DNA from 3 places in the Halomonas sp. AOP7-E1-9 genome. Region 2 is predicted to be linked to each of the others. Evidence: riboswitches for the same ligand, from Rfam matches in the RefSeq annotation. Region 2 holds a riboswitch; each other region holds the start of a gene.
What was found. Region 2 has a riboswitch for thiamine pyrophosphate ahead of ACT3R4_RS10085 (SLC5/6 family protein). Riboswitches for the same ligand answer to the same signal wherever they lie in the genome.
Positions count from the first base shown of each region.

Region 1: linked by a shared signal. The riboswitch ahead of tenA (thiaminase II) and the one ahead of ACT3R4_RS10085 (SLC5/6 family protein) in region 2 are both predicted to bind thiamine pyrophosphate.
Region 3: linked by a shared signal. The riboswitch ahead of thiM (hydroxyethylthiazole kinase) and the one ahead of ACT3R4_RS10085 (SLC5/6 family protein) in region 2 are both predicted to bind thiamine pyrophosphate.

Region 1 is NZ_JBQSVC010000011.1:536-7,904, forward strand. It holds gene ACT3R4_RS08320 (class I SAM-dependent methyltransferase) at 1-475, opposite strand, end outside; TPP riboswitch at 606-758, shown strand; gene tenA (thiaminase II) at 849-1,517, shown strand; gene thiC (phosphomethylpyrimidine synthase ThiC) at 1,540-3,450, shown strand; gene ACT3R4_RS08335 (CsbD family protein) at 3,537-3,716, opposite strand; gene ACT3R4_RS08340 (DUF2955 domain-containing protein) at 3,823-4,989, opposite strand; gene ACT3R4_RS08345 (HlyD family secretion protein) at 4,979-6,040, opposite strand; gene ACT3R4_RS08350 (porin family protein) at 6,285-6,794, opposite strand; gene ACT3R4_RS08355 (EamA family transporter) at 6,872-7,369, opposite strand, start outside.
Region 2 is NZ_JBQSVC010000015.1:280-7,648, forward strand. It holds partial or broken gene ACT3R4_RS10060 (D-2-hydroxyacid dehydrogenase family protein) at 1-417, shown strand, start outside; gene arfB (alternative ribosome rescue aminoacyl-tRNA hydrolase ArfB) at 489-905, shown strand; gene ACT3R4_RS10070 (proline racemase family protein) at 1,177-2,226, opposite strand; gene ACT3R4_RS10075 (zinc-binding dehydrogenase) at 2,223-3,401, opposite strand; gene corA (magnesium/cobalt transporter CorA) at 3,482-4,450, opposite strand; gene ACT3R4_RS10085 (SLC5/6 family protein) at 4,447-5,835, opposite strand; TPP riboswitch at 5,825-5,929, opposite strand; gene ACT3R4_RS10090 (hypothetical protein) at 6,195-6,887, shown strand; gene ACT3R4_RS10095 (CoA-acylating methylmalonate-semialdehyde dehydrogenase) at 6,950-7,369, opposite strand, start outside.
Region 3 is NZ_JBQSVC010000008.1:122,081-129,449, reverse strand. It holds gene ACT3R4_RS07155 (DoxX family protein) at 1-264, opposite strand, end outside; gene ACT3R4_RS07150 (LysR family transcriptional regulator) at 351-1,271, opposite strand; gene thiE (thiamine phosphate synthase) at 1,268-1,882, opposite strand; gene thiM (hydroxyethylthiazole kinase) at 1,882-2,682, opposite strand; TPP riboswitch at 2,707-2,802, opposite strand; gene gloA (lactoylglutathione lyase) at 3,032-3,565, shown strand; gene ACT3R4_RS07130 (DUF6164 family protein) at 3,567-3,932, shown strand; gene ACT3R4_RS07125 (cupin domain-containing protein) at 3,929-4,594, opposite strand; gene ampC (class C beta-lactamase) at 4,726-5,889, opposite strand; gene ACT3R4_RS07115 (LysR family transcriptional regulator) at 6,037-6,909, shown strand; gene ACT3R4_RS07110 (metal ABC transporter substrate-binding protein) at 6,906-7,369, opposite strand, start outside.

The DNA of each region.
Region 1 (7,369 bases), on a different contig from region 2:
TCGAGTGAAAGCTCATTGCTGGATGCTTGGCCCAATCGTGCCTGTCTCCGAAGAGGTGCCCGACAAATAACCCTCCCGGCTCAAGCGCTGAAAGGATCATGTCCCACAGTGTGGGAAAGTGCGTTGGCTCGCAGAACGGCAGGCTTAGCCCGGCGTGGGCCAAGGATGACGATGGCAGGCCTTTCAATTCCTCGAAACTCGAAGTCAAAATTGTCAGATCAGCGCTGGGCAATTCAGCTTTTAGTGTTTCTACTCGCACAATGGCATTGGGCGCTTTGTCGATCGCCAAGACCTTCCACCCTGACGTCAGCAGTAGTGCGGTTTCGATGCCGCCTCCACATCCTAAATCGATAGCATGGCCGTTGCCTTTGGGTAAGCACTCGTCCCCCAAAGCGCGGCGTAACAGCGGCGAGGCGGCTCGCGTTTGATTGGCGCGATAGAAGGCTTCCCAACCCGTTTTGTTATCGGTGGTCAATGTCAGTACTTCCTGATCGCATCACGCTGTAATGATGAGTGTTAATCGTCATAATCGATTCAAATTAACACATAGCACCGTCGTCCGCCCCCTTGCATCTCCCTCCACCGCCACCTAGACTCGCTGAGTTGAATGCTTGACGGGGTGCCGGTGAATCCGGCTGAGATGGCGCAGGGCGTAGCAATTTTGCTGCCAAGCGCTGGTCCCGCTGAACCTGATCCGGCTAATGCGCTGCTTTTGATGTAGCGCGGGTACCGGCGTAGGGATCAAGCGATGGCACTGGCTAGCTCTCTCCCACAATCGCTCGCCACCCTTCCGTGCCATTTCCTCGATCTTTTCGCCTGCCCTTCGGATCACCACCACCGGAGGATGTATGGGCTACCGCTTTACTGATTTAACCACTGCCTGCCATGACGATTGGCGCGCCTACATTGAGCACGACTTTGTGTGCCAGCTGGGCAACGCCACGTTGCCTGAAGCGTCATTTCGCCACTACCTGAAGCAGGATTACCTGTTTCTGATTCACTTCGCTCGCGCCTATGCACTGGCCGCCTACAAAAGCCCTACGCTTGCCGATTTGCGCCATGCCCATGAAGGTTTAAAAACCATTGTGGATGTGGAATTGGGCTTGCACGTGGGCTTTTGTCGCGAGTGGGGTATTTCCGAGGAGGCACTTGCCGAGCTACAAGAAGCTCGGGCGACCATGGCCTACACCCGCTACGTGTTGGATACCGGCAACCGTGGCGACCTGCTGGATTTACACGTGGCACTTGCCCCTTGCCTGGTGGGCTATGGCGAGATTGCCAACTGGTTGAACGCAAAATCCACAACGCTACGCGGCACACACAACCCGTTTGATGCCTGGATTGCGATGTACGAAAGCGAGGAGTTTCAGGCGGCCATGCAAGCCGAGCTTGAATGGCTGGATGCTCGCCTCGCCGACGTCACCCCTGCCCGCTTTAATGAGCTCAGCAAAATTTTCCGCGATGCCACGCGCCTGGAAATCGACTTCTGGCAGATGGGCCTGGACCTTTCCCATTAATTCCAATAACAAGGATATAACCGTGAACAAAACCGTTACCCAGAAGACAGCCCGCTTTCTAGCCGAAACCGCCCAGGTCGATGCCGCCGCGATTTCCCCACTACCCGGTTCACGCAAGGTGTATCTTGAAGGCTCGCGCCCGGATATCCACGTGCCGTTTCGGGAAATCAGTCTCTCGCCGACCAAAACGACCAGCGTGGATGAACAGAACCCGCCGCTGCTGGTGTACGACACCTCTGGCCCCTACACCGACCCCAACGCCCAGATTGATCTACGCCGTGGGCTTCCCGCGCTTCGCCGGGTGTGGATTGAGGAACGCGACGACACCGAGTTTTTAGAAGGCCATACGTCTGAGTACGGCAAACGCCGCGCCAACGACCCCATGCTGGCTCAGCTGCGCTTTGATTTGAAACGCACGCCGCGTCGGGCAAAAGAAGGCAAAAACGTTACCCAGCTGCACTACGCCCGCCAAGGGATCATCACGCCGGAAATGGAATTTATCGCCCTGCGCGAGAACCAGCGCCGCCAAGCGCTGGGCGATGCCGAGGTGGAGAGAATCCTGGGCCACCAGCATCGCGGCCAAAGCTTCGGCGCCAGCATCCCAGAAGAGATTACGCCGGAGTTTGTGCGCGATGAAGTTGCTCGCGGGCGGGCGATTATTCCCAATAACATCAACCATCCTGAAAGCGAGCCGATGATTATCGGGCGTAACTTTCTGGTCAAGATTAACGGCAACCTGGGCAACTCGGCCGTTACCTCGTCGATTGAAGAAGAAGTCGACAAAATGACCTGGGGGATTCGCTGGGGCGCGGATACCATCATGGATCTCTCCACCGGGCAGAACATTCACGAAACCCGCGAATGGATTTTGCGTAACTCGCCAGTGCCTATCGGTACGGTGCCCATCTACCAAGCGCTGGAGAAGGTCAACGGCGTGGCCGAAAACCTGACCTGGGAGGTGTTTCGCGATACGTTGATCGAGCAGGCCGAACAGGGTGTGGATTACTTCACCATTCACGCAGGCGTTTTGCTGCGCTATGTGCCGCTGACCGCCAACCGGGTAACGGGCATCGTCTCGCGCGGCGGTTCGATTATGGCCAAATGGTGTTTGTACCATCATCAGGAGAGCTTTCTGTATACCCACTTCGAGGAGATCTGCGAGATCTGCAAGCAGTACGATGTGGCGTTTTCATTAGGTGACGGCCTGCGCCCAGGCTCTATCGCCGATGCCAATGACGAAGCGCAGATGGCCGAACTTAAAACCCTGGGTGAGCTGACCCACATTGCCTGGAAGCACGACGTGCAGGTAATGATTGAAGGCCCCGGCCACGTGCCCATGCACCTTGTCAAAGAGAACATGGACAAGCAGTTGGAGTACTGCGACGAGGCGCCCTTCTACACACTCGGCCCGTTGGTCACGGATATCGCACCAGGCTACGACCATATTACCTCGGGCATTGGGGCGGCGATGATCGGCTGGTTTGGATGTGCCATGCTCTGCTATGTCACGCCGAAAGAGCACCTGGGCCTGCCCAATAAAGATGACGTCAAGACCGGTATTATTACCTACAAAATTGCCGCCCATGCGGCGGATCTTGCCAAGGGCCACCCGGCAGCACAGCGGCGTGATAATGCGCTTTCCAAGGCGCGGTTTGAATTCCGCTGGGAAGACCAGTTCAACCTGGGGCTAGACCCGGACACCGCGCGGGAATTTCATGACGAAACCCTGCCCAAGGATTCCGCGAAGGTAGCGCATTTTTGCTCTATGTGTGGGCCCAAGTTCTGCTCAATGAAGATTAGCCAGGAAGTACGCGACACCTACCGCGACCGCACGCCAGAAAGCACTAACGACGCGGAGTCGGTTAAGCGCGGCATGGAAGAGCAGGCGGAGAAGTTTCGAAAAACGGGAAGCCAGCTGTATCAGGAAGTGTAAAACGGTTTGAAAACGAAAGGCATAAACGCAAACAGGGGCCTGAAGGCCCCTGTTGTCGACGTGTTACGCTAACGTGCGTGGCAAAGCTATTTTTTCTTGAGACTCTCTTTCACGTCGCCTTTACCTTTTTGAGCTTCGCCTTTAGCCTGCTGCATTTTGCCTTTGGCTTCCGTTTTTTCGCTGCCCGTTACTTTGCCAGCCGCTTCTTTCACTTTACCAGCGGCTTTGTTAGCGGCGCCTTTTGCTTTATCGTCTTTTCCACTCATGACATACACCTCTAATCCGTTAGCAGGAAACACGCTGGAGAGAAGAACATATTGCCCTTCACATCACAGCTGCCTTATCAGAGTAGCCTTTGTTAAAAAAGTTACCTCATTTTCTTTCTGGTAGTCGCGTAGGCTCCCAAAGATTGAGCACATAATGCAGGCAAGCCATGAACAGCAGCGTTACTACCAGCGCCACACTCATGGATGAAAAGCGATACAGGGCGCTATAGACAAGGTCCTGACTGGGGCCTAAAGATTGACCAAACAGGATACCCAGGGTGGTCATCCCGCCAAACCCGATGCCGGAGCCCCCGCCTTCAAGTATGTGCTCACGCCCAAACAGCAATAGCCCCAACCAATAAAGCACAATCGCTAGCAGGAAGTGATTGCTTTGTGTGTAAAGCAGAAGCTGCATAATCAGCGCCAGGTTACACCCCAACAGCGTGCCGATGGCACGTTTGCGAGCGGATACGCGCGCACCGGCATAGCCCATCGCGAACAGCACCAAAATGGTCGCCATTTGTGCCGAGAGCGACCCCTGCAGGTCAAATACCTGAAAAACGACAAAGGAAAGTGTCGCGGTAATGCCGCCCATCAGCGTTTCATGGCGCATCTGCGCTTTCGTCTTGGTGCTTTTAGGCGGCGGTTGGCGGGGCTCAACGTCAGGGAAAAGTGTGTACATCAGCATGGCGATGAACACGGCAAGCACGCTGGCCACAAAATTGGAGGCCAACAAATCAGCTAGATCGACACTGGGGTAGCTCGCAAAATGCAGCAGAATGCTTAAGGTTAATACGCCATTGGCCCCAAACAGAAACAGCGGGCCTTTTGCCATCAAGCTAAACCGAAACAGGAACATACCCAACACGACCAGCGTCATCACCACCGGCATATGTTTAAGCAGGCCGACCACCAGGCTGACTTCCAGCGCATTCACCGATACGTTACCTAAAAACTGGCGAATAATGCTGATATTCAGAATGGGCACCATACCCAGCAAAAACATCGGAAAAACGGTAAAGAAGACGCCGTAGTTCCAACCCATTAACTGACTGATGATGAACCCGAGCGTGCCGCCACCAGCCACCCGCAAACACTGGCGCAGGGCATTCTCACTCAGGCGATGGTAGGCAGGTGCCTCTGGGCCAGCGCCGCTACGCCGAGGCGTGCGCTTAAAAAAACTACGCAGCGCGCGATTGATTGACCACATGCTGGCATCCGCCGGTTTTGTATCAACGGGCCCTGCAGTAGTAGAACCCGCATCAGTAGACATAATGTAGCCAGCTGATCAGATGCGTTTGTAGCCATGCAAAGGGGTGCGCCAGCGCATGTTCCCCCGGCAGCAGTTGCACCGTTGCCCGGGCACCGCTTGGCAGCAGCGCCGCAATGGGTTCGTTGAGGGCAACATGAATACGCAAACGCTGCGCATCGCGCACCCAGCGGTCAGAGGTAGGAATATTCGCCAGCTGCCCATCAGCGGTCAGTTGCCCTTCCCGCACGCCAGCATCAAAAGCACTGACCTTCCCTTCAAAGATATGCCCAGGCATGGCATCAAAGATCACCGCAGCCGAGTCGCCGGGCAGTACGTGGCGTAGGCTTTTTTCACGGAAATCGGCAACGATATCCATGTTCTGAGTCACCAGTGCGATCACTGGCTGCCCCGCTTGAACATAGTCGCCCACCTGAAGCTGCAAGTTCGTCACCTGGCCTGACTCTGCCGCCCGCACTTCGGTACGTTCGACGTCCAACTGCGCTTTCTCAAGGGCGTTGTCGGCTTGGCGCAAGCGCAGGTTGGTATTTCCGTTCTCGCCTAGCTGTACTTCCAGGCTCTGTATGTTCGCCTCGGCGGAAGCCACGTCTGCCAGGGCGGTATGCTCAGCCGCTACCTGCTGCTCGTACTGCTGGCGTGAAATACTCTGCCGCCCCACTAGGGCTTCGCCACGGCGCCGCTCACTGCTGCGCTCCTCCGCAACGGCCTGGGCAGAGGCCAGCACCGCCCGGGCAGCGGCAAGCTCTGCTTCAAGGCGCGTGTTTTCACGCTCAGCCTGCTCACGATTTAGCCGCGCTTGATCAAGGGCAAGCTGAAAGGGCTCGGGGTCCAGACGAAACAGCACATCGCCTTTGGCAACCTGTTGATGGTCACGCACGGTCACTTCTTTCACTGGCGCGCTGAGCTCTGGCGCTACACGGGCAACCGGGCGCATTACCCTGGCCTCGGGCGTCATGGGCATGAAGCTGTCAGCTATCAAGAAATAGATAAACAGCAGTGCAAAGGCAGTCAGCGCTACCTTCACCCAGCGGGCGAATTTTTGATCAGGGGACATGAAGTTTTACTCGTTGATTTGCGCACCTTCTGCGTACGCGCAGAGCGCTTATGGCCAGCGCATGCTTAATGGAATAGCGTATTTTAGCAAATGATTAGCAAGCTAACAATGATCCACGCTTCTGCTTTATGAGCGTTATTGAGTAGCCCCCTTGGCTGCCTGCAGAAAAAATCCCATAAAAAACCCCCAGAGCCAAAAGGCCCTAGGGTTGGATACACCACTAACGCGTTTTAAGCGTTAATCATTAAAAACGGTATTTTAAGCCCACACTTGCGGCATCGAAATCGTAGGCAGACTTGTCCAGATAACGCATGTAATCAGCGCTGATGGCCAGATTGTTGGCGACATCAATTTCACCGCCCGCGCCATAGGAGAAACCGCTTTCTCTGTCGTGGTCGAAATCCACTTCAGTGACACCGACCAGACCATAAAGGCGTGCATTGGGGGTAATAGGCGCGATGCCTTTTGCGTAAGCACCTACCAGGTAATCCAGCTTGGTATCACCATCGGAGCCACCGGTACCCAGATGCCCTTCGAGCGCGAAGTAATCATTGAACTGCGCGCCGCCGCGTAAACGCAGGCCTACGTCGTTACGTGAGGAACCGCGGTCAGGGTCAAGGTTCCAAAACATGGCGTCGCCCGCCACGTAACCTTCAGGGTAACCCAATGATTGCTGTGCCTGTGCTGATGCAGCGAATGCACCTGCGCCGACCAAGAGTGCCGCAGAAGTGAGTGATAATACGGTCATCTTCATCGTCTTGTACCTCCGTTAAAAAACAGTGTTTCCTTACACAGATTCATTGTGGTACATGTCCGAAAAGAACGCAACGTTTACCGCCCTTTGGATAGGCTAAGTGCGACAATACCACCCACCACGACCGCCCCACCCAATAACTGGCCGGGGCTTAGCGTTTGCCCTAATACGAAATAGCCGATCACCAAAGAGGCGACAGGTTCGATATTCATGACCGGGGCGTTGCGCGCCATATCCAAGCGCGGCACAAAAATAAACAGTGTCGAGAACGCGGTGGCGTAGAGCAGCGCCAAAAGCCCCAAACCCACCCAGCCTTGACTATTGTCAGGTAGGCTCATGCCACCGGGCACAACACCTAAAGCCCCACCGATTACCATGGCGAAAAACACGGTTTGCATGGTTAAAAGACTGCGCAGCGTGCTGCCTACCTGGGATAAACGGTGCTCGGTAACCCATAGCGCGCAGGCGAAAACGAACGCGGCCAGTAACCCAAATCCAATACCGGCGACCCACTCTGGCCCCATACTGTCAGCACTGGAAAGCCACGCTGGAATATCCAGCACGACCAACAGCCC
Region 2 (7,369 bases):
GCACGAGCCATGGACGCCGGATTAACGGTTGCCGAGAGCCAGCAGGATCTTTTTAAACGTGCCGATGTGCTTAGCCTGCATCTGCGCCTAAACGATGAAACGCAGGGTATTGTGACCGCCGACCATTTGGCCTGCATGAAACCCACAGCGCTTCTGGTAAACACTAGCCGCGCACCGTTAATTGCATCAGGTGCATTAGTCAGTGCCCTCGAAGCAGGCAAGCCAGGACGCGCGGCAGTTGATGTTTTCGATAGCGAGCCGACCTGCGACGATCCACTGCTTACCCTGCCCAACTGCGTGGCGACGCCTCACTTGGGTTATGTCGAAAAAGATAGCTACGAGCTCTACTTTGGTGACGCGTTTGCGAATGTCGTCGCGTTTAGCAACGGTGAGCCGGTCACTAATCTCGCCTCTTAAATCCTGTCGCTGCGACCACCTCTGTGTCAAGTGTGCTAGCCTTATTACTCACCTGTGACACAGAGGACTTGATGCTCACTATTTCCAACCATGTTGCCTTGGCCGACTGGGAAATTGATATTAGCCAAATTCGCGCTCAGGGTGCAGGCGGTCAGAACGTCAACAAAGTGGCGTCAGCGGTACACCTGCGCTTTGATATTTCACGCTCTACCCTGCCGCCGTTTTATAAAGAGCGTTTGATAGCACTCAATGATCAACGCATCAGTAAAGAGGGTGTGGTGATTATCAAGGCGCAAAGTTATCGCACGCTGGAGCTTAATAAAGAAGATGCCCTTGCTCGCCTGAAAGAATTGATCATCAGCGCGACTCGGCAGCAAAAGGTACGCCGCCCGACAAAACCCACCAAAGGCTCCCAGCGACGCCGCGTTGACCATAAGACCCGCAAAGGTAAAATCAAATCGCTACGTGGTAAAGTTTCCTCTGCGTAAGCGCTATTGAGTCAATTGAATTGCGCATGACCACCGTTTCTCGACCGTTCTCTCCTTGCATCCAGCACTGCCAGCTAGACAGACACGACAAATACGTGCCAAGGCTGTGGTCGTACGCTGGATGAAATTGCCTATTGGGGCCAAATGACCGAGGCCGAAAAAGCCCCGGTCTGGGAGCGCCTGGAAGCGCAAGGCTATATCGATATCGCGTTAACCGAGATTAGCCACCCGACTCAACAGAGCAGTGATTAACAGGGTATTGATTAACAGATTAGTGGTTAACAGAGTGGCGGTCGCTCAAAATATGGTGCAGCTCACCGCAGGAAACCAGAGGGTCATCACAGTTGATCACGATATCCGACTGAGCCAGCACATAGCTGCGCCCGGTAATCGTATTTTCAACCACCTGGTAGGCGCCTTCCTGATGAGTCCCTGTAAACGTGCCAATAAACCCGGTTTCACGTAGCGAGACCGTTTCCAGTTTATCCCCTATGTTGAGTCGACCTTCGTAGTTCATTAACGCGAGCCTGGCGGAAGTGCCGGTGCCGGTAGTACTGCGACAAATCACCCCGGGGTGCACATAGGTTGTTGAACGAGAGCGTACATAGCCTTCACCCACTTGCTCTTCGGGGCCCATAAAATGCAGGAAAGGCAGCGGACCTACATCACCCAGCGTGTAGTGGGAAAAGCCGCGTTGAGCTTGCAAGGCCTCAACAATTTTATGCGCACAGGCCGAAAGCGCCTGCTCTTCTTCACGAATAAGCTTAAAACCAAGCTCGGCAGCATCCACTAACGCGTAAAAGCCGCCGCTATAGGCGACAGAGTACGTCACGGTGCCGATACCAGGCACCTGGATGGTATCGCGGTAAGTATCAATATAGCTGGGTAAACCTTCACAGGTAACCGACTCGACCACGCCGTTATGCACACGCGCCTCGATACGTACCAGGCCTGCCGGGGCCTCCAACGAAAACTGCTGAATGCCTTCCTGCTTAGGCACAATCCCACACTCAAGCACCGCGGTTGCCGTACACAAGGTATTGGAGCCTGAATAGATCGGGTAGCCCATCACTTCCATAATGATATAACCTGCGGCGGCCTCGGGGTGCGTCGCTGGTACCAGTAAGTCCACCGACATCTCCGGAATACCGTAGGGCTCTTCCAGCAGCAAGCGACGCAAGCCATCGGCATCGTCGCGCAGGTACTCCATTTGCTCCCGCACCGTGGCGCCCGGCAGAGCATCAATCCCGCCCGTTACGATTCGGCTGACATCGCCACCCGCATGAGTATCCATTAATTGAAGCGTATGGATATTTTTCAAAGGCGTTGCTCCTGAGCGTTTGTTAGTGCAAAAGGTGCGCCGTGAGTATTCCACTGGGCATCCGGTACAATGACAATTTTGCCGAGATAATTGCTGCCCCGATTAACAAAATAGCGCTCGGCGTCATGCAGTTCAGAAAGCTTGAACGCCGCATGGAGAACGGGCTTGAGTTCACCACTACGAATCCAGGTGATTAGCTGCTCGGCTTCTTCACGAGTACCGTGAGAAACGCCAAATATCTGCACCTGGTAAAGGTAAATACGCGTCCACATGATCTCACTGAGATTACCGCCGCTGGCCCCTGCGATGGAAAGGCGCGGATAGGATTGGCGGTGCTGCATATCAACAATCATGGTATCGATAAACAGATCAGTCATCTCGCCGCCGACCAAGTCCATCACCGCATCAATTGGCTTTCCGCCAGTAGCTTCTAAGACGCGGTTAACAAAGGTCGGCAGGTCGCCACGGTCAATAACGGCTTCGGCGCCTAACGCTTGCAGCGCAGCGGCTTTATCAGGCTGACTGACCGCATAAGGAACGGCACCGACAATACGGCACAGCTGAATGAGCGCGGTGCCTACGCCACCACTGGCACCGCTTACCAACACGCGCTCGCCAGCCTTGATGTGTGCCGAGGTCATCATATGGTACGCCGTTTGATAGGAGCACATGCCCATCGCGGCTAGCTCAGCATCGCGGAGTTCGGGATTATCAATGGAGTGGAACTGGTCTGCGGGTACCGCAATATACTCAGCGTAGCCGCCATCGGCCCCATGGCCGTAGTAGTCGGGAGTTAGATTGATGTCCCGGCGCTCATCCGCATAAATATTGAAATCAAGCAGGCCACGCTGGCCAATACGCTCGGCATCCACGCCTTCGCCTACCGCTACGATACGCCCGGCTACATCTGCCCCCTGAATACGTGGAAACGTTAAGGTGGGCGTGCCGCCCATAGCAAAGGACGTCACGTCGCCTTTCTCTTTGGTGGGATACAGGCCCTCACGCGCTTTACGGTCGGTATTGTTTTTCGCGGTCGCCGTCACCTGGACCAGAACATCACCTGGGACGGGTAACGGCGTTTTGACGTCTTCACGATAATGCAGTTGTTCGACCCCACCATGCCCGACCAAGAGCATGGCAGCCATCGTAGAAGAAACGGCGGTAGGTTCAGGCATTGTCAGGCTCCTTGACACAAAGGAATAAGATGACTTGTCGACCATAACAAACTCTTTAGGCCACTTAAAAGCCTGCTGAATTAGAACCAGCCCTTTCGTCTGAATAGCCAAATCAGTACGCCACCGATTCCTGCCATCATGCCTAAAATGAAGAAGTAGCCATAGCGATAGTGCAGCTCCGGCATGTAGTCAAAGTTCATCCCGTAGATACCGGCAACAAACGTTAACGGAACAAAAATCGCCGTAATGACCGTTAGAACGCGCATTGTAATGTTCAGTTGGTGCGACGAGATTGATATGTAACCGTCGACTAGGTCACCGCAAATGTCGTAATACATCTGAGTAAGCGTATAAAGCCGCTCAAAACGTTCGGCAACATCGTTAATGGCATGCAGCGTTTCACTTTCCTCACGCGGGACGTGCTCATAGTCGTAGACAGTTAACTCTTGGGTAATCCCTTTATGATAATTAAACACGCGCCGCATCTTAACCAGCCGGGAGCGGTACATGGTAATTTTGCGCATTAATACATCGTTGCCATTTTCATGTAACTCATCTTCTAAATCGCTTAATTCCGCTTCAAATTCAAGCAGGCTATCAATGTAATACCCAGCAGAGATATACATCACCTTGAGCGCCACCTGCTCCGGTGATTTCGCTAATAACGTCTTACCGTGCTCCTTAAAGAGCCGCTCAATGCTCATGGCAACGCCTGGATGTAACGTCACTAAAAAGCACTCACCAATAAAAAAGCAGACCTGCTGAGGAACAAAGTTTAGCTGGGCGTCAAAAGATGAAATACCGCGGTAAATAATCAGTGCGTGGTTATCAAACTCTTCTATTTTGGGTGGTACGCGCTCTTTATGGGCATCCTGAATAGCCATGGGGTGACACTCAAATTTACCCAGTAGCCGCTCAGCAGATTCTGCTGATTCCCCCTGCATATCGATCCATATATGACTGCCGGGGGTATTCTGCCATGTGACAAAAAGCTCTTCGTTCCCTTCATGGGTTTCGCCATCAGGGGTCGTCAAAATACTGCGAATCATAACTGTCCTTGGTTCCAAGGGGTTCTTAAATACGCTAATAACACGCTTACCACCGTGGAAGCTAACAACGCACCTAGAAACGGCGCTAGTGTGGGTACACTGTTTGGAAAGCTTGCCGCCATTATCCCTTCGCTTATGCTGGCGTGACTCATCCACCCAGGCAAGATCGCACCCAATAGACCCGCCATGCCGCCACCGATAGCCGCAAGGGGCGTCATGCGCCGCCATAAGCCCAGCAGCACGGGCACCACAGTTGCAGCGCAGACTAAATCAGCGATTAAAAAAAGACGTAAAACAGACACACCTTGAAGTGCGACAACCACGACAGGCACCATAAGCAAAACGGTCATCCAGCGTGTGAGCGCGATAGAAACGCTTGGCTGCTCACTGCGCGACACGATCAGTGAGGCAATACCGCTTTGTAGCGTATCTACGCTGGACGCCACCAATGTAACGGCAAGTACTAGTGCCGTTATAGCTAGCCAGGGTGGCGCGTTATTGAGCAGTGCAAAAAAAGGCATGGGCGGTTCGCCCAGCGGAACACCGTTCATGGCAGCAAGCATACCCAAACCGCCAATCACCATAACGATCATGACCGTGGCGCCCCCTCCTACCCAAGCCCCGCGGGCCAAACTGTGGTCATTACGTGCCGCCCATACCCGCTGCCAGTAGCCCTGGTGAAACAAGTTCGCTGCGGTAACCGCGATGACAAGCGTTAGTGCCACACTAAGCGCATCAGAAGTGGCGATAGAGGGCCATGCCGCACTGCTCGGCATGGCAGGCAAGTGCCAAAGGGTGACACTGGAAACCACCACTAACAGTGCAAGCAGCAACCATGCCTGCCAACGGTCAGTGGCCAGGCTTGCGCGCAGCCCACCGCTTACCGTGTAAAGCAACGTAGTGAGCGTTACTCCAATAATCACCCAGCTCGACGGAACATCAGAAAGCAGCGAGGTGATCGCTCCAATAGCGGTTAATTCAGCGGCTAAAAAGCAGGCCATATACACCACGGAAACCAGCGTTACCCAGTGGCGCACTCCGCGCCCATAGCACGCCTCAGCAAACTCAGCGATGCTCCGCCCCTCAGGGAGAGCCCGGCGTATAGACGGACCATAAAAGCCAAGGACGATAAAAGGCAGTGAGGAGCCAAGGGCATAGCCTGCCAAGGCCAATGGGCCAATAAAAGCGCCAATTTCTGGCGGTGCAAACAAAATCCAGGCCCCCATACCAGATGCAACAAAAGAGAGCCCTAGCGTGGTGCTGGTTTGTGAATTACGAGCGGTTACAAAGTCATCCAATGAGCCTTTACGCCCACGGGCTTTAAGGCCTAAAAATGCAAAGCAACAGAGCGCCGCGCCCAGCACGGCTGACGTTAGGTATGGCATGTCGCACTTCCTCCGCCGGTACTAACCGGTTCAGGTTCCAGGGTCTGCGTCATAGCATTCTCAGCCACGCAACGTGGCTCCCCTGGCGACAGTGAATTGAGAGCGTATCCTGATGTAAAGCGAGCTAACCGTCAAAATGAGCAGCTACTCGCACCGTATCTTAGCCGCTAAATAGCTAACAGGAAAACGGTTTACTTCTGCTATTCATTCGCTACAACGTTGTCTAGACTAACAAAAGCTGCTGTAAACTGAGTCAAAGCATTACAAAATAAAAGTAGCTTACTGCCATTAGTGTTATAAAACATTAATGTTACAAGCGTCGCACAGGAGAATAAGCGACGCGCTTACAGGAAACCACTATGTCATACACCGAAGCCAAGGAGCATACGCAAGGGCGGCTCAATACTCTGTTTGCTGACCCCTACCGTGCGTTTGAAAACAATACCGATGAGCGCCAGCTTCACGTTCGCGTAATGCTTTATATGCTGCTGGCCCGCCCCATGTCACGAGGAGACATGACGCTACGCGTGATCCATGGCTGGGAGAACGGTAGCTGCGAGCCTGGCGACTTACAGCATGCTGACTACGTTTTAAATACGCTAGATGATGTAAAGCGCGCGGTGAAAGACTTCGACCAGGCCACGAAGCAAAACGCTCCGCTCCCCTCTGAAGACCCTGCCATTTTGGCGATGCCTTTAGCAAATGTGATCGCCGATGCCAAAGCCGAAGGGCAAGAGGTCACCGACGATATACCCAAAACGCCCGAACGCTGGTCTGCGCTTGAAGGCGGCCTGGCACTTTATACGCTTTTTAAAATGTATCACCGGTTGGTGTATGGCGAGGACGATGTCTACCGCTGCTCCCAATGCCAAACGGCCTTAGGCCCGCGTGAAATTCATGAATTTCATCTAGAGGAGAGTGAGTTCGCCCTTTTAGTGCCCCTTGTCGGACAGCCAAAAGAGGCGCCGTCTCTACTCGTATTGCATGAAAGCCAACTTAAGCCGATTGAAAAGCTACTGGAAGAAAGCTTGAGCCTGCTGAATGATTTTTAAGCCTTGAGTACAACAACGTCACTGGCCCCCACAAGAACCAGTGACTGCTTAGTAAGTAAGCGTCAGCTTAATGCAATAGTACTATTGATACCGCTTGAAACGTTTTCAGGCTCAAACCAGCGTGCCGTTACCGTTTTGGTTTGCGTCCAGAAGGCGATCGCCTGTTTTCCATTTGGCCCTAAATCGCCGAGCTTTGAAGCACGTGAGCCAGTGAAGCTGAAATAGGCAACCGGCACCGGGATTGGCACGTTGATACCCACCTGCCCCACGTCTATATCAGTTTCAAAGCGCCGCGCCACCCAGCCAGAATTCGTGAAGATAGACGTGCCGTTGCCGTTAGGATTAGCATTAATAAACGCAATCGCTTCGTCGAGTGTTTCCACGTTGACAACGCAGAGTACCGGCCCAAATATCTCTTCACGGTAAATGGTCATCTCCGCAGTCACATCGGTAAATAACGTCGGTCCCACAAAATTGCCCTT
Region 3 (7,369 bases), on a different contig from region 2:
CAGAGGAATCATTGCAAGGCTAATCCAGCGCGTATAAATACCCAGAATCAAGGCCAGGCCGCCGCCAACTTCTCCCAGAATCGTTAAGTAGGCTATAACGCTTGGTAGGCCCAGTGACTCAAAGTAGGCGACCGTGCCCGGCAGGGTAAACACAAACACCTTGGTCAGGCCATGGGCGAGTGCCATCACGCCAAGTGATAGTCGCAGCAGAGCGATGGCGTGGGGTTGAAGGTTCGTGCTCATGGTGGAAGAAGATGCATTCATGGGGTATCTCCATTGGGCAGTGCTGAAAGTTCAATGGGGACACTTTACGTTCATTGACGGCAGAGATAATCCACGCGTACCAAACATCACTGTTGCGAAATAGGCGACAATCCCATCTCCTGCTCCCAGTAAGGCGGGCTACCCCAGGCGTCCGTTAACAACTCAATAAACCGCTCTACCTTGGCAGGTAAAAAGCGTCGCGCAGGGTAAATGGCATGAATATCCAGCATCTTGGGGGGGATGTGCGGCAGTACCTGAACCAGCCGCCCAGCGATAATGCTCTCCGTTACCAAAAAGCTGGGTTGATGAGCGATACCGATGCCTGCCTCGGCGGCATGGGTTAAAACATCGCCATTGTTGCTTTCAAGCGGGCCTTGGGGTGTCAGTGTCATATGTTCAAAACGCCAGTTGCTATTGGCTAAATCGCTGCGGTAACGCAGGCAGCGGTGGTGCGCAAGCGCCTCTGCATTTGCCGGCACGCCATGGGTTTCAAGGTACGCCGGAGATGCGCAAAACAGCATTTGACAGCGCGTCAGGCGCCTGGCGATCAGGCTTGAGTCGGGCAGGTTGCCAATACGAATGGCCACATCGTAGCCCTCTTCGAGAAGATCCACGCGGCGGTCACCTAAATCCAGGCGTACATCCAGGCCAGGATATGCCACCATAAAGCGCGCCACCAGCGGGGAGAGGTGGCGCATGCCAAAACTCATGGGGCCGTTGATGCGTAAACGGCCGCTTATTTCAGAAATGCCGCTGCCTACGTCGGCGGCAGCCTCATCAAGGGCCTGTAAAATCGCTTGGGCATGCGCAAGGTAGCGCTCGCCCTCGGCGGTTAAATGCAGGCGCCGCGTGGTGCGCTGAATAAGCCGCACCCCGAGCGTCTCTTCAAGGGCCATGACAACGCGTGATACCCGCGTGCGGGAAAGATCCAACGCCTCAGCGGCCCGCGTGTAGCTGCCAAGCTCGGCAACTTTGACAAAAGCGGCAATATGGTCGAGCTGGTTCATGGCCGAGCCAACGCCCGTGCGGCCTGGTAAGGGTCAGGCTGGCCACAAATGGCGGAGATAACCGCCAAGCCATTGGCACCGGCTGCAACGACCTGCTGGGCGTGTTCAGCCTTGAGCCCGCCAATGGCCACGCTTGGCAAGGTGCAGGCCGCGGCTAATTGAGCCAGGCCTTCAAACCCCAACGGTTTAGCATGGTCCTGCTTGCTTTGGGTGGTAAACACCGGGCCCAGGCCCACGTAGTCGAGCAGGGCCACGGGGGCTGCGTGAAGCTGCTCAAGCGTATTAATCGAAAGCCCGATAATTGCCTCTGGCCCCATGGCTGCCCGTGCCTCTTGAACCGCTGTATCGCTTTGGCCGACATGCAGCCCATCGGCGCCGCTTTGCAAGGCAACGTTCAAGCGGTCATTAATCACCAGCGGTACCCCGCTACCCGCCAGGGCGGCTTTCAAACGCTTGGCCTGTTCAATCATGTCGGTATCGCTTGCGTGTTTATCGCGCAGTTGAACAAAGCTGACGCCCCCTTTGACGGCCTCAATCACGGTGCGCTCTAGCCCTGCGGCTTTACAGAGTTGAGCGTCAGTGACCAGATAAAGCGAAAGATCAAAACGCATTAGCCTTCCTCCAGCCCGGTAAACTGACGGACGTCTGTAGGTGTTAGCTGATACAAGGCGTCCAACAGGGCTACCTGAAAACTACCCGGGCCTGCCGCCTGTTGTCCAGCGCGGCTACCCGCGATAGCAAAGCTTGTAAGTGCGGCTAACGTGGCGTTCAAGGGAGCTTCGGGGCTGGCCGCTACAAAGGCGGCAACGGTGGCACTTAACGCACAGCCAAGCGTAGTGACACGCGGCATAAGCGCGTGCCCGCCGCTCAGACGCCAGTGCTGAGTGCCATCGGTAATAAAATCCTGAACGCCGGTCATCGCGACAACACAGCGTTGCTGCTTGGCGAGGTTTATGGCAGCCTCACGCGCTTCATCCGTAGAGGCTGTGGCATCCACTCCTCGGCCCGCGTGGGTCAAGCCGGAAAGCGTCATGATTTCTGAGGTATTGCCACGGATCACGCTGGGCTTAAAAGCCAATAGCGTTTGTGAAAGCGTTTGACGGTAGTAAGTGGCGCCCACCGCAACCGGGTCCAATACCCAAGGCGTATTGCTCTCGTTGGCCGTTCTGGCGGCAAGTTGCATACCTTCTGCCCAGTGTGGTGAAGGCGTGCCGATATTGATCGAAAGTGCCCCGGCCAAGCGAGTAAACTCAGCGACTTCCTCAGTTGAATGCAGCATGGCAGGGGAAGCGCCGACAGCCAGCAGGCAGTTAGCTGTGCTGTTCATCGCTACAAAATTGGTAATACAGTGCACTAACGGCGTGGTGCGTTGTACAGCGGAAAGCGCGTCGCTCAGCGGGAGTGATGTCATGGCCACCTCACAGCGTAGATCGGGTGTGATGACACCGCGACTTCCTACGCCGGTATTATCCGGTTCAGGTTCTAAGGGTGCATCTCAGCTTGAGCGTCTCAAGCGCCCCTGTCGTCAGGCTACTATCCTTGCCTTGGGCGGTGCTGTAAAGCGCAGGCGATGTGTAAGGGGAGGCCGGTAGGGTAAGCGGGGCTGGAATAATGGCTGTTCTGCCCTCATGGTATGTCATCACAACGGTATCATGCGGTGTGAAACGGTTAGAGATAGGCTTGTACACGGTATGGTTTTTGTCAAAGATAACCGCTCAATCAATTCATTTAACAGCATAATTCCCCACAAGGAGCCCAAGATGACTTTGCAAGGTGAACAGCATAAAGGCGTTCGTCCGGCCCCTGCGCAAACCCAAGGGTTTCGCTTAAACCATACGATGCTGCGGGCGAAAGACCCCGAGCGTTCATTGGCCTTTTACTCCCAGGTATTTGGCATGCAGGTGCTGCGTCGGCTGGATTTCGAAGAGATGCAGTTTTCGCTCTACTTTCTGGCGAACCTGGAAGCCAACGACCAGGTGCCGGAAGATACCCAGGCGCGTACGGCCTGGACCTTCAGCCAAAAGGGGTTGTTAGAACTTACCCATAACTGGGGCACCGAAGACCAGGACGATTTTGCCTACCACGATGGCAATGCCGAACCGCAGGGCTTTGGACATATCTGCTTTAGCGTGCCGGACTTGGAAGCGGCCCAGGCGTGGTTTGATGAGCACGATGTGACGTTCATAAAGCGGGCGGATCAAGGCAAAATGCAGGGCGTCATTTTTGTGAAAGACCCGGACGGCTATTGGATCGAAGTTATCCAGGCCGACCTAATGGCGGCGATGGGCGACTGATATGGCACACTTGCTGTTTCGGCTGCGCTACGTTACCGATGAAGAAGCCATGGAAGTCCGCTCACTACTGGCAGAACATGGTTTTGATACCTATGAAACGCAGGCCGGTTTTTTCCGCTTAGGGGTGGACGCGATCTGGCTGCGTGATGAAACCCAGCGTGAGGCGGCCGAAGCAGCACTGGCGGTGTATCAAGCCGAGCGCTTCACCAAGGCTCGGCAAGCGCACGCCGAGGCCGTGAGCCAAGGCGATGCACCTACCTTATGGCGCCGCTTGGCGGCGCATCCCTTTCAGGTCACCCTGGTAATGGTGGCGGTCGTTATGGTGGCACTGCTTACGCTGCTGCCATTTCTTGGCCTGACTCGTTAATCAAGCCGCAGGTGCCCGCGTTTTAAGTAGAGCTTGACCCCTGCGCTGCCCGCGCTAAGTTGGGGAGCGGCGCCGGGAGGGTAGCGACACCAGCTGCCCGTCGGGTATTCGGTATCGCCGTCGCACAAGGTGCCTTCCAGAACAAACGCCTCCAGGCCACCACCCAGCGTCGGGTAGGCAATCGTCACGCCCGCCTCCCACCGCTCCAGGCTGGCGCGCTCCTGGTGAAAGGTATGCAGCATTTTATAGGTAATGCCTGGGCGGCGGTCCGGCTGCCAAGGTAAACGGTGGGCAGGTACGGCCAGTTGAAGAATGTCATTGGCTGCAAACTGGTGAAGCTTCACCAGGATGAGCGCGCCCTCATCGCCTATGTGCGGGGTGTGGCCCGTACCGATAGGATTGCGCAGATAGGTGCCCGCGGGGTAGCGGCCGTGCTCATCACCGAACACGCCCTCTAGTACAAGAATCTCTTCCCCGCCGTCGTGGGTATGTGAGGTGAACTGGCTGTTGGGCGCGTAGCGTACCAGGCTGGTCGCTCTGGCGACTTCCTCGCCGATGCGATCAAGCATCATGCGTGTGACGCCTGCACTGGGCGAATCGACCCATTGATATTGGTCCGGCGTTACGCAGGCAAAGTGGCTAAAGTCGGCGTTAAGGCGCATGGTGTTGGCTCTTTGCAGTGGGGGGATCGCGGTAGTGCAAGTCTCCTTATCCACCACCCAAAATGCAATGCATAAAAGAGCGCTTTAATGACGAGCCTTTAGGAAGGCTCGTGGCATAAAGGCGGTTTTTTTCAGGGCGTCGCCGCAAGTGTCGTCAGAATATGGTGGGCGGCCTCAATACGTGCCTGGTTGGGATAATTGCGGTTGGCGAGCATCACGATGCCTATTTGCTGGCTGGGTACAAAGGCGACATAAGCGCCAAAGCCATTGGTTGAGCCCGTCTTGTTAAACCACACATCGTCATCTGCCGGTAGCGGTGTCTGAAGCTGCTCGGCCTTGTTAGCCTCCAGCACCATCTCCAGCGAATTGCCTGCTTGTAGCTGGTCAAGCGACACAGGGTAGGCATAGCGTTCCCAACCGAGGCCTTGGGTCATATCGCCCATGTTGACGTAGCCCATCCGGGTTGCTTCCAGTGCTTCGCGCAGCGGTTCATCCACCGCTGAGCTGTCCATGTTGGCGTTAATGAACGCCAGCATATCGGCGCTATTCGACTTTACCCCGTAGGCCTCTGCATCCAGTACGCCGGGGTTCACCCGAATCGGCTCATCCTCTTTTGAGTACCCGAAGGCGTAGTTCGCCTGCGCGTCTTCAGGTACCTGCAGGTAGCTGTGTTCAAGGCCGAATGCTGAAAACACGTGCGCTTCCATCAACTGGGCGTAAGGTTTTCCAAGCCGCTGGGCGGTCAGGTAACCGAGTAATCCAATGCTCGGATTTGAATAGAGCCGATGAGTGCCTGGCGCATACGTCGGTGCCCACTGGCGGTAGTAGGCGACCATGTCGTCTTCGTTGTTGACGCTATCTGGAAACTGCAACGGCAGCCCACCCGCCGTGTAGGTGCCCAGTTCCAATAGGCTGATGTTATCAAAGGCGCTTCCTTCAAGGGCTGGCAGGTACTGGCTGGCGGGGTCGGAAAGTGACAGAGCACCGCTGGCCTGAGCGTAAGCCGCCAGCGTCGCCGTAAACGTCTTGCTGACGGAACCCAACTCAAACAGCGTATCGGTGGTTACCGGCACGCCAGCCTCTTGATCGGCGACCCCATAATTAAAGTAATAGGGCGTGCCCTTAACGCTCACCGCTAAGGCCATGCCCGGGACACTGTGCGCGTCCATCAAGGCTACGATAGTGTCGTTGACCACCGACGCCACCGGCAGACTGCGCGGATCATCATTCGCATAGCCAAAAGCGCTGATAAGAAACGAACCTGCCACAATAAGCGCATTCTTTGCTGTTAACATCTTGTTCATCAGAAAACCCGTTACGTGTTGTTGATTAACATCGGGCGTTGGCCCCGCTGATTCGTTGCTTACGTTACGGCGAACCGTACAAGGTGACAAACAGCGATATTTTGCATAAGCCATTAGAAAAATTTGGGGGTCTGTGTCGTGCGTCCCTACTTACCACTAAAAGCCCTGCGCGCCTTTGAAGCGTCGGCCAGGCACCTGAGTTTTACCCGAGCGGCTGCCGAGCTGTGCGTGACGCAAGCGGCCGTTAGTCATCACGTAAAATTGCTGGAAGGCCAGTTGAAGGTAGCACTGTTCACCCGCCTGCCGCGCGGGCTGATGTTAACGCAAGAGGGCGAAATGCTACTGCCGGTCCTCAAGGCGTCGTTTGATCAGATTACACACACGCTGGATCAATTAGGCGAGCAGAACTATCGGGAGGTATTGAATGTGGGCGCGGTGGGCACGTTCGCCGTCGGCTGGTTGCTGCCCAGGCTTGCTGACTTTCAGGAGCGCTATCCGTTTATTGATCTGCGCCTTTCGACCCATAACAATCGCACGGATATGGCCGCGGACGGGTTTGACTTTGCTATCCGCTTTGGAACGGGCGCTTGGCACGGTATTGCGGCCCAGCCCTTGTTACCAGCCTCGCTGTCGGTCATGTGCACGCCCGACATCGCCACCCGGCTAAAGACGCCGGCCGATGTCGTGGGTGAAACATGGCTACGCTCTTATCGCACCGATGAGTGGACGCAGTGGCTACTGGCGGCGGGGTTATCCAGCAGTGTTTCTGTGCCAAGAAGTATCGTGTTTGACTCTTCTATTGCCATGATAGAAGCCGCACAGCAGGGCGTAGGCATTGCCCTGGCGCCGCCTTCAATGTTCTCACGCCCGCTCACCAGCGGTGCTTTGGTACAACCGTTCAGCACCGCGGTGAGTTTAGGCGGGTACTGGCTGACGCGCTTACAATCGCGGCCAGAAACCCAGGCCATGGCCTGTTTTAGAGAGTGGCTGACCCTGGCAACCAATGCCTAGTGGCTATGGCTATGCTCGCTGTGATCATGCCCGTGGTCATGGTCATGATCGTCATGTGTATGGTCGTGGCCGTCATGCGCATGGTCATCATGGCCCGGCTGGGCCAGTGCTTCGTGCAGCACTACCGCATTGTGGCGCATCATGCCAAGGTAGGTGCTCGCTTCGCCCTCGGAAGAAAGCGCATCGGCATACAGTGTTCCGGCAATCGGCAGGCTCGTCTCTTCAGAAAGCTGCTGAATGACCGCAGGATTGGTCATGTTTTCATGGAACAGGGCTTGTACGTTCTGGTCGTTGATCACGTCCACCAGCTCGGCCATGCTGGCGCCGCTGGGTTCTACTTCGGTCGATAAGCCGGTAGGTGCCAAAAAGTTGACGCCGTAAGCATTCGAGAAGTAGCCAAAGGAGTCGTGGCCAGTAATCACGCTGGTTGAGGCCGGGATTTCGCTGATGAGCTCACGAA